DNA from 4 places in the Blautia sp. HCP3S3_B11 genome. Region 2 is predicted to be linked to each of the others. Evidence: riboswitches for the same ligand, from Rfam matches in the RefSeq annotation. Region 2 holds a riboswitch; each other region holds the start of a gene.
What was found. A riboswitch is a leader RNA that binds a small molecule or an ion and turns the genes downstream of it on or off. The one in region 2 is predicted to bind cobalamin.
Positions count from the first base shown of each region.

Region 1: it holds a riboswitch for cobalamin, as region 2 does, so the genes downstream of both, ACTNC0_RS02430 (sirohydrochlorin cobaltochelatase) here and ACTNC0_RS04515 (DUF6783 domain-containing protein) in region 2, are expected to answer to the same signal.
Region 3: it holds a riboswitch for cobalamin, as region 2 does, so the genes downstream of both, ACTNC0_RS15680 (succinylglutamate desuccinylase/aspartoacylase family protein) here and ACTNC0_RS04515 (DUF6783 domain-containing protein) in region 2, are expected to answer to the same signal.
Region 4: it holds a riboswitch for cobalamin, as region 2 does, so the genes downstream of both, ACTNC0_RS14525 (ABC transporter substrate-binding protein) here and ACTNC0_RS04515 (DUF6783 domain-containing protein) in region 2, are expected to answer to the same signal.

Region 1 is NZ_JBQHVP010000002.1:199,113-201,316, forward strand. It holds gene ACTNC0_RS02430 (sirohydrochlorin cobaltochelatase) at 1-1,155, opposite strand, end outside; cobalamin riboswitch at 1,367-1,543, opposite strand; partial or broken gene hisI (phosphoribosyl-AMP cyclohydrolase) at 1,667-1,993, opposite strand.
Region 2 is NZ_JBQHVP010000004.1:183,857-186,060, reverse strand. It holds gene ACTNC0_RS04520 (EutP/PduV family microcompartment system protein) at 1-140, shown strand, start outside; cobalamin riboswitch at 430-623, shown strand; partial or broken gene ACTNC0_RS04515 (DUF6783 domain-containing protein) at 919-1,059, shown strand; partial or broken gene ACTNC0_RS04510 (hypothetical protein) at 1,009-1,125, opposite strand; gene ACTNC0_RS04505 (cysteine-rich small domain-containing protein) at 1,078-1,401, shown strand; gene ACTNC0_RS04500 (C1 family peptidase) at 2,028-2,204, shown strand, end outside.
Region 3 is NZ_JBQHVP010000023.1:4,058-6,261, reverse strand. It holds gene ACTNC0_RS15685 (DUF2284 domain-containing protein) at 1-273, shown strand, start outside; gene ACTNC0_RS15680 (succinylglutamate desuccinylase/aspartoacylase family protein) at 570-1,355, opposite strand; cobalamin riboswitch at 1,453-1,637, opposite strand; gene ACTNC0_RS15675 (M28 family peptidase) at 2,018-2,204, shown strand, end outside.
Region 4 is NZ_JBQHVP010000019.1:50,820-53,023, forward strand. It holds gene ACTNC0_RS14525 (ABC transporter substrate-binding protein) at 1-914, opposite strand, end outside; cobalamin riboswitch at 1,030-1,311, opposite strand; gene ACTNC0_RS14530 (ABC-2 transporter permease) at 1,386-2,036, opposite strand; gene ACTNC0_RS14535 (ABC transporter ATP-binding protein) at 2,033-2,204, opposite strand, start outside.

The DNA.
Region 1 (2,204 bases), on a different contig from region 2:
GAACTGAGATTTCCAGGAATCTTCATCATCACCAGCCATATCGTTATTAGCGTGGTCACCGGCAACAACCATCAGAGGACGAAGAATTACATTCTTAAATCCAGCTTCTTTTACTTTCTCGATAACTGCTTCGCAAGCTGTATCTTCTGGCTCACCTTCTACAGTACCGATGAATGCATTTGTGAATCCAAGGTCATTCATCTGTGTCTGCATCTGATCATATGTTACGTTAGCTGTATGGGATGTTCCATGTCCCATGAATACGAATGCTGTACCGGCATCTGCTGCTGCCTGCATATCATCAAATCCAGCTTCTTTGCATGCTTCATCTGTGATTGCCTGTGCAACTGCTTTCTTATCGTCGTTGATCACTGTAGCGTCATCGCCAACTTCACCAAGCATTGGCTCTGCGATTGCTACGGATTCGAATTTATCTTTATATCCGTCGATAGCTTCTACCATTTCATCATATTCAGCACCATGCATCAGATGTGTAGGCTGTACAACAAGGTTCTTAACACCGTTGTCTACTGCACGGTCAAGTGCCTGCTGCATGTTATCGATTACTTCATTATCTCTTGCTTCTACATGGTTGATAATAATCTGTGCTGTGAATGCACGTCTTACTGACCAGTCCGGATATGCTTCTGCAAGAGCATCTTCGATTCCTTTGATATCCTCTGCACGGCTGTCGTTGAAAGATGTACCAAAGCTTACTACAAGGAGTTCGTTCTCACCGATTTCATCCTGATTACGCGGATCATCTTTGGAAGCGTCACCTGTGTCACGACCAAAGTATTCAGGGCTTGCTTCTTCACCTTCTACCAGTTCTTTCTGAGCATCTGTCAGTTTGTCCCATGCTTCTTTTGCTGCTTTGCAGTCGTCATCAGTTGTATCTGTTCTTTCCTGAACATAAATTTTGTCGATCAGGGCAGCTACTTCATCTGCTGCTTTCTGATCATCATCAGATGCTTCTGTTGTGTCATCGGAAGCTTCATCCGCTTCTGCATCATCTGCTGTTTCCTCTGTTGCATCGTCAGCTGATTCTTCTGTCGCTGTGTCATCAGATGCAAATGCTACTGCACCTGTTGCTGCTGTCATGGAGCAGGTCATAGATACTGCAAGTAATAAAGCTAACATGGATTTTCTTTTCATTTTGTTTTTCCTCTTTTATTTCTTGTATTTCCGGACAGACGTATGCAAAAAAGCAGCCATATATTCTGCAGCTGCCACTTTCCCATAAATACACGATTTTTAATGAATCAGCCAGATATCTCACAATTCATAATTCAATCAGACTGCCTGATTCATTTATATAAAAGAGCTATGTATAGTTATGAGAATATAGGTTCTGTATACCGCAGACCTTAAATTCCACGCCAAGGCAGTTCTCCTGACTTCGATCATCGCTGTTTTCCCCTTCCCGGCAGCCCAGTGGTCTCTGAAAAACAGCTCCCATACACAGTGACGGTATCGCTCCGGATTCTCACCGGATTCTCTTTTGCACATCATATATGATGTAACCTTCGCGCTATAACATTGCACATATTCAATTCGGATACTCTTTTTTTATCACATTTAATAAAAAATGTCAATACAATTATATATTTCCTATTAATGTTTTTACACTATATGAGAAACAACATTGATTCTCTTACTTTACTGCCTCTGTCAGTGTTTTAAAGAAGCAGGTTCTGTTTCCTGTATGGCAGGCTGCACCGATCTGCTCTACTTTTGCAAGGATGGTGTCGTTATCGCAATCTAATGTAAGAGACTTTACAAACTGAAGGTGTCCGGAAGTGAGGCCTTTGATCCAGAGTTCATTGCGGCTTCTGCTCCAGTAGGTCATTTTGCCGGTCTGAAGTGTGGTATTGAATGCTTCTTCATTCATGTATGCAAGCATCAGGACTTCGTTTGTCTGATAGTCCTGTGCGATTACAGGTACCATTCCGTCGCTGTTTAACTTGAAATCCGACCAGGCGATGCTGCTCTTTAAATTTGCTGTATTTTCCATCTTTATCACGCTCTCCTGATTAACTTATAATGCATTATTTTATCTTTATCTCAAAAGATGTTCCACATAGCCCGAAGATAATACTATTTTTCTGCTATTCCGGGAACATCTTTCATTATTCTGCAATTATCGTAACTGTTCAGTACCTTCACAGTTACGAGTCAAAATCCATTAAAAATCGCCTTCGGCG
Region 2 (2,204 bases):
TGGTAAATAATGTTACCGGAGAAGGAATCGATGAGCTGAAGGAATATCTGGAGGAAGACCTTCCGCAGCTTAGTCTGGAAGAAGCGAAATACAGACAGAGCCTGGGTTTAAATGAATGGGAACCCTTGCCAGAGAATTAAATATTATTTACTTCATAAGTTGCAAGAGTAGGATGGAACTAATTCGTTATTAGAATAAGGATAAACGAAGAAATATGTTACTGTTCACTCCGTGCCCAGTAACACGCTTCGCGATGCACAGAATTTATGCTATTCGCATAAATTCGCGCGGTATGTCTCGGGATTTTGGCATTCTCATGCCAAAACACCTCGCGGGATAGTGGCGTGTGAACAGTAACAGAAATATAAAATTATATTGATAAATAGTTGACATTCTCATTACAAAGTGTTACTATACGATTAGTATAATTCCATACAGAACATATTAAGTGCTGATACTGTTTAAGAAGCAGTACAGAAAGAGGGAATCAGGTGAGAAACCTGAGCGATCCGGTCACTGTAACAGAGGAGCAAATCTCAGAATGTCCATTGTGCCATAGCATGAGAAGGAGAGAGGAGCGATGAGCCTGGAGCCAGGAAACCTGCTTGGTATGGCGAGGTTAAACTTCCGTGTAAAGTGTAACAACCAACTCCGTTGAATCCGCAGCTTCGGAGTGTTGTCTGCTTTTATTTGAAGGCAGACATTTTTTATGGAATGCGCCTGTTCTTTATGAATTATACATGATTAAATGGCAGGCGATACTACTTCGGATTTATTCGTTCCCTCCGCGCACTCATGAACGGATTTTTTCTACCCCGGGGTAGCATCGCTCCCTCTTATAATTACGTAATTTAAGAAATGCTGTAATGAATTTTTGATACTTTGTTATGCGAAGAGTGATTGATGATTCATTAGAGTATTTTTTTATATTATGAGAATTACGGGAGCTGCTTTGCAGCGGAACAATTCGTAGATATCAAGTTAGGGGCAAAATATACCGCAAAGTGGGGCGTGCAGATTGCAGGAATGATTTTTCAAACACGCTCTAACATCATAATGAGAAAGAAGGAAAAAGAAATGGAGAAACCTTATTGGGAGGGAAAAGAGTATTCTTATTTCAGCCATAAAAAATGCGAGTATTTTCCATGCCATAGGAATGCAGATCCGGATGATTTTAATTGTCTGTTCTGTTATTGTCCACTATATGCGCTGGGAGATAAATGCGGAGGGAATTTTCAATATACAGAGAATGGGATAAAGGATTGCACAAATTGTATGCTTCCACATAAAAGAAAAAGTTATGGTTATATTACGGGAAAATATCAGGAACTGTCGACGCTGATGAAGAAAATAAGAGAAAATGAGCAGACAGAGACCAAAATACCTCGAGGAATAAAATAAATTTGTGTGAAAAGCGGGAATGTGTCAGATTAGCCCAGATAAACGGGAACGATTTTTATTGTAATATACAATTAAGTTTGTTAGAATAAATACAACAAAAGAGAAGATCTGAAATGAAATAATACAGTTGTTGGAACAACCGGCAGCTAATATCTGCTTAAATATCTAAAATTTGAACGGATTTTTGTGTAAATTATTTTACATGCACTCATGCACCGTTCGCACACTTTTCACCTGAACAAAAGAGAATGCGGCACAGGCATTTGACATCTTTTCCTGCCGGTATTTTTTCTGACTGGCAGAACCGGACATTTCTATTTTCTATATGTTTCCTCCTTGAAGCAAGAGTTCCATTGCCGAGGAAAAAATTTTGGGAATTTTATGCATGATTTGCATAGAGGATAAGAGGAGGAGTTCTTTTACTGTTATTAACAGAAGAAAAATAGATTGTAAAGATACAAGATTGGAAGATATATTTGCTACATAGAACCGCCGGAAAGCATAAAGTTGCTATCTGGCGGTTTTGGTGTAACAGGAAATTTTGCAAAGCAGGATTCTATATTGAAAAATGAAATTAAAAATGATATAATAATATTATTTTTAAATATGGAGGAATTATCAGGCATATGAAAAAAAGAACTACTGCTATACGTATGCTATCGGCTTTTTTGACATCTGCCATGATTTGCGGTTCGATACCTGTAAAAGGTCAGGAGATGTTTGGAACTGGTATATATCAGGAAACGGAAGCAGAGGATATAGAAGAATTTCAGGATTCTCAGACAAATGATTTTGAGACAAAT
Region 3 (2,204 bases), on a different contig from region 2:
CTTCAGACTGTTTTGAAAGATCCTCTTATGGATCCAGTTCTTTTTAAACAGGCGAAACATGCGCAGAATATTCTTACAGAACAGCTCGCCAAGCGTATGCAGGAAACCGGAAAAGATGATGTTCTAATCATGAGTGCAGGTCCATATAAAAATTGTTCCTGCATGTCAGCCTACAGCGTAGATGCGCAGAAGATGGCAGATGCCGCAGGAATGATCTGCTGGGCAGACGATTCAGATGTGAGATTCTTTACTCAGATTCTGTTTCATGAATAGACAGGCAGATTTTGTATTTCCGATGATTGCCCAAAAAGCTCATCACAAAAATAATGCAAAATACGACCGCACTTTATCTCCAATAATGAGATATTGTACGGCCGCATTTTATTTTCAGTCAGCCATGTCAATCGGATATTCGCAATCCGCTTTCGCTACGTGGCTCTACACCGAATAACTGCTTCACAGTTTATCAGGAGAGGCTTGTACCCCTCCTGATACAAGTAAGTCCCCACCCACTGCTTATTGCTCTTCGCAACCTCCGCAGGGGACTTTTTTACTATATGATTCTCATGTTACTTATGGTGTTTATCATTTTCATGCTTACTATTTCTGTGTTTATCACTTCCATGTTTATGATGGTGGTGTCCATGCTTATGTTCTTTATTTCCGCAAACCTCACATCCAAGTTCAATTTTCCCCTGTTTTTCCTCATCCCAGGTTCCATAAGATACCATCGGCGTGTCTTTCATAATACACAGACTGATTGTCTGATAAAGGATAATCCCGCCCATCTTAGCTCTGTAGACAAACAGTTCACATCCAAAATAATCACAGATTTTTCCCAGCACTTCTTCCTCTTTAAAGGTCTCTCCTGGCTGTTTTGCAGGATACCAGCATCCGGACACCGGGGCATCTTCATAAATCACAGGACTTACTTCTACCGGAGGTTCACCGTGCGTATGGAACTTGCCGCAAAGAACACCAAGGTGTCTTAAGATATTCTTTACATCATGAACATCTTCTGCAACCAGATCTTCACACCAGCGGGAGCTGTGTCCACGTTCCAACAAGATACTTGGAATCCCCATACTTCCGGCATAGTTGTAAGCTCCGCCGGTTCCATACATAGATGTTACCAGATAGTCCACATGTGCGATCTCTGCCATCTCACGGCTCTTTGCCGCAACTTCCGGAGTAGCTGCCCCTGTACAATATACATAGGATACCAACCCCTCGAAGCCATCCCCGCAATGCAGATCGATATAATAATCTGCCTTCGGGAAAAACTCTGTCACAACAGTATAAGCGATCCTGTCACTAAGTGTACCATTCGGATTTCCCGGAAAAACTCTGTTCAGATTCTTTCCGTCTTCATACGTCAGGTCATGGTGCGATGCTCAAATCCCGTCCGGTTCATCAGACGGATTACTATGATATTTCCCGCAATCTTCTTCGGATCCAGATCGTTAGCCAGCTACATGGCTGCCTGAATACCTACATATTCCGCATTACTGTTCACATGGTCCAGTGACATTTTTTTCCGAAACTCCCTATTACAGTGACGGGATCGTACCGGACTTGCACCGGTTTCTCTATTAATCCTTGCGGAACTTACAACGACTGGTTCAAAACCAATAAATGTTATTTAATTTTTGCGATATCAGTATACGCTGATTTTTTATTGTTTGTCCAGTATGTTCTATTACCAAAGCATATTGTATCCAAAAATATACAATACTCCGCTTTATCTCGCTTATTTGCTTTTTTATGCTACTATAGCACGGCGTTTTTCACTATTTTTCAGATTTCTGCCTTTTATCTTACTGCTCACTTCGTTTTTATAGTAATTTCAGATTGTCTCCTTTTTTTCAACAACCAATAAACAGTGATTGTAGAAGCTACCTTGCTATGCTAAAATATTTTTATAACAATTTCAGGAAAGAGGCGAAACAAATTGAACATTGAAGATTCCTGTATCTCCTGCATTGACACAGACTGGTCCTATCAGCTTGCCAAACGCATGGAAAAAGAAAAAACAAATCCTGTTCTCGGCTATCGTACCGCAGGTTCTGCCGCTGAAACCGCCACAGGTGATATGTTATATAAAGAAATGAAAGAAATCGGACTTATCGATGTAACCAGGGATACATTTACATTGGACGGCTGGGAATTTGAGAAAGCTGTCTTGAAGTTTACGGATGATGACG
Region 4 (2,204 bases), on a different contig from region 2:
TATACAACAAAAATCACATCAGGGTTTGCTGCAATGATATCTTCTTTTCCTGCTGTAGAAGCATCCGGGTTTGCCAGAGTCGCACCCAGTTGTGTTACCATATCTCCACCAAGGCTCTTTGCACCATAGTTTGTGATATCTTCTCCAAGAGGTTCCAGAACCATTACGCTTGGTTTCTCTTCTACATCTGCTGTTGCTGTAAGAGTTTTATCGATCACTGCCTTTGCATCATCTACGATTGCCTGTGCTTTGTCCTGTACATCAAAAATCTTTCCAAGATTTAAGATGTCTGTAAATTCATTTTCCAGAGTTCTGTCTCCGTCAGGGCGTGTGTTTGTGTTGTAATAAGTGTTGCAGCCTTTGTCGATCCAGTCTGTTACATTTCCGAGATTTTTATCAGAAAACAGGGAGCTCCAGGATAAGATCATGTCTGGCTCCAACATCGTTACAGTCTCAAGGGATGGGGTAAATTCATCAAGATAATTTGTTTTTGAAAATGCATCTTTAAGTTCATCCGGAACTTCATTGTCAAGACCTGCAGTAGCTACCAGACGGTCTTCCAGGCCAAGTGCAAGCATGGTTTCAATGCTTCCCTGATATACAGCAAGAACTTTCTCCGGTGCCTTTTCATAGGTTGTTTCGATTTCATTTCCATCATAATCATAGGTTGTGATGGTCAGAGGATATTCTGTCTTTGTACCTTCTGCGTCTGCTGTCTTATCTGCATCTGCTGAATCCTGTGCGTCTGCATCTTCCTGTGTATCAGAGTCTGCATCTGCTGCCGGCTGATTGTCCTCTTTGATTGTCTCAGAGTCTGCTCTCTCTGCTGCAAAAGCTGCCGGAGCTGCGGAAACTGCCATAGCTGCTGCCATCATAATTGCCATGATTCTTGTGGATAAATACCTGTTTTTCATTTGACTTCCTCTCTTTTCGTATATGTTATTTACCTGTTCGTGTAACCGAAAAGATGAGACTTCAGAAAAAGTAAAATAGAAGTGATAAGAATAACGGATACTTTTTACGGAAGCTCCTTCTTTACGCTGTCAGGCAGGTTTCCTGACTCACAGATCACAGAAAGTTCCCATAAAATAAAAACTGATACAACATCCATGCTTCAGCAGTTCATGAATATTGTATCAGAAATATTTCCAGATACTCTCTGACAGCCGGATTCCGCCTTCTCACATATTTATGCAATGACATATTACAATCCCGCTTTTTTTCTGTATACAGTGGCCGCAACCGTTCAGGCATTTCACCTGATTCCCTCTCACATTATCATACACAAAATCTGCATATGATAGTGTTCACTTAACAGCTTATTCAATTACGCTGATACAATTTTAGCACACTGCTTTTATAATTACAACCATATTCGATACACATCAGAATTCTTTCTTCTCCATAAGCCGTACACCAATCCAAAAAGATCCCATATATACAATTACTGTAAATAATACAACTCCGGCCAATACCATTCCCCAGTTCAGTCCATTCAGCCATGCACCGACTGCTTCTGCTGAAAGTCCCATTGTTTTTATCAGAGTATAAACTACGGCAATTATAATAGCCCACATGACCATTGCAATATAACGTCCTTTTTCTGCTCCAAAATGTATTACAAGCGGGAGCGATACTGACAACATAAGAAGCGCCAGTGGAATGTATATCAGAGTGCCAATAATTTTCTCACTCAGGCACCCCTGAAGCTCTGCCACACCTTTACAGATCACTCCCGTTATTGCTTCAATTCCCCACGCTGCAGCCGTAAGCCCTGCTCCCAGCAGATATTTCTCCGCCACATACTGTTTTCTGGTAACCGGCAAGGTCATAAGAAATGCAAGACCATTATCAAACTCATCATAACTTATAGTTGTAATGGCAAAAATTGCTGTGACAATCGTAAAATATCCTGCAGCAAAACTGACACTACCGCTTCCTGTCAGATTCAGGATGACTCCCATTACAACAACCAGGATAAAAAACTGTTTCTGCTGTTTCATCAGTTCTATATCCTTTACAAATAATCCCTTCATACCTGTTCCTCCATCATCACTACCAGATCATCAATCTTTCCATTCTCAATTACAACATCCGGATAATTTTCCATATAAAATTGTTTCTGGTTTGTCAGACACCTGTATCCATAAGCTTCTTTCCGGATCTTAATAAGGTATTGCTGATCCAGTTTTTCGTACTCTTCT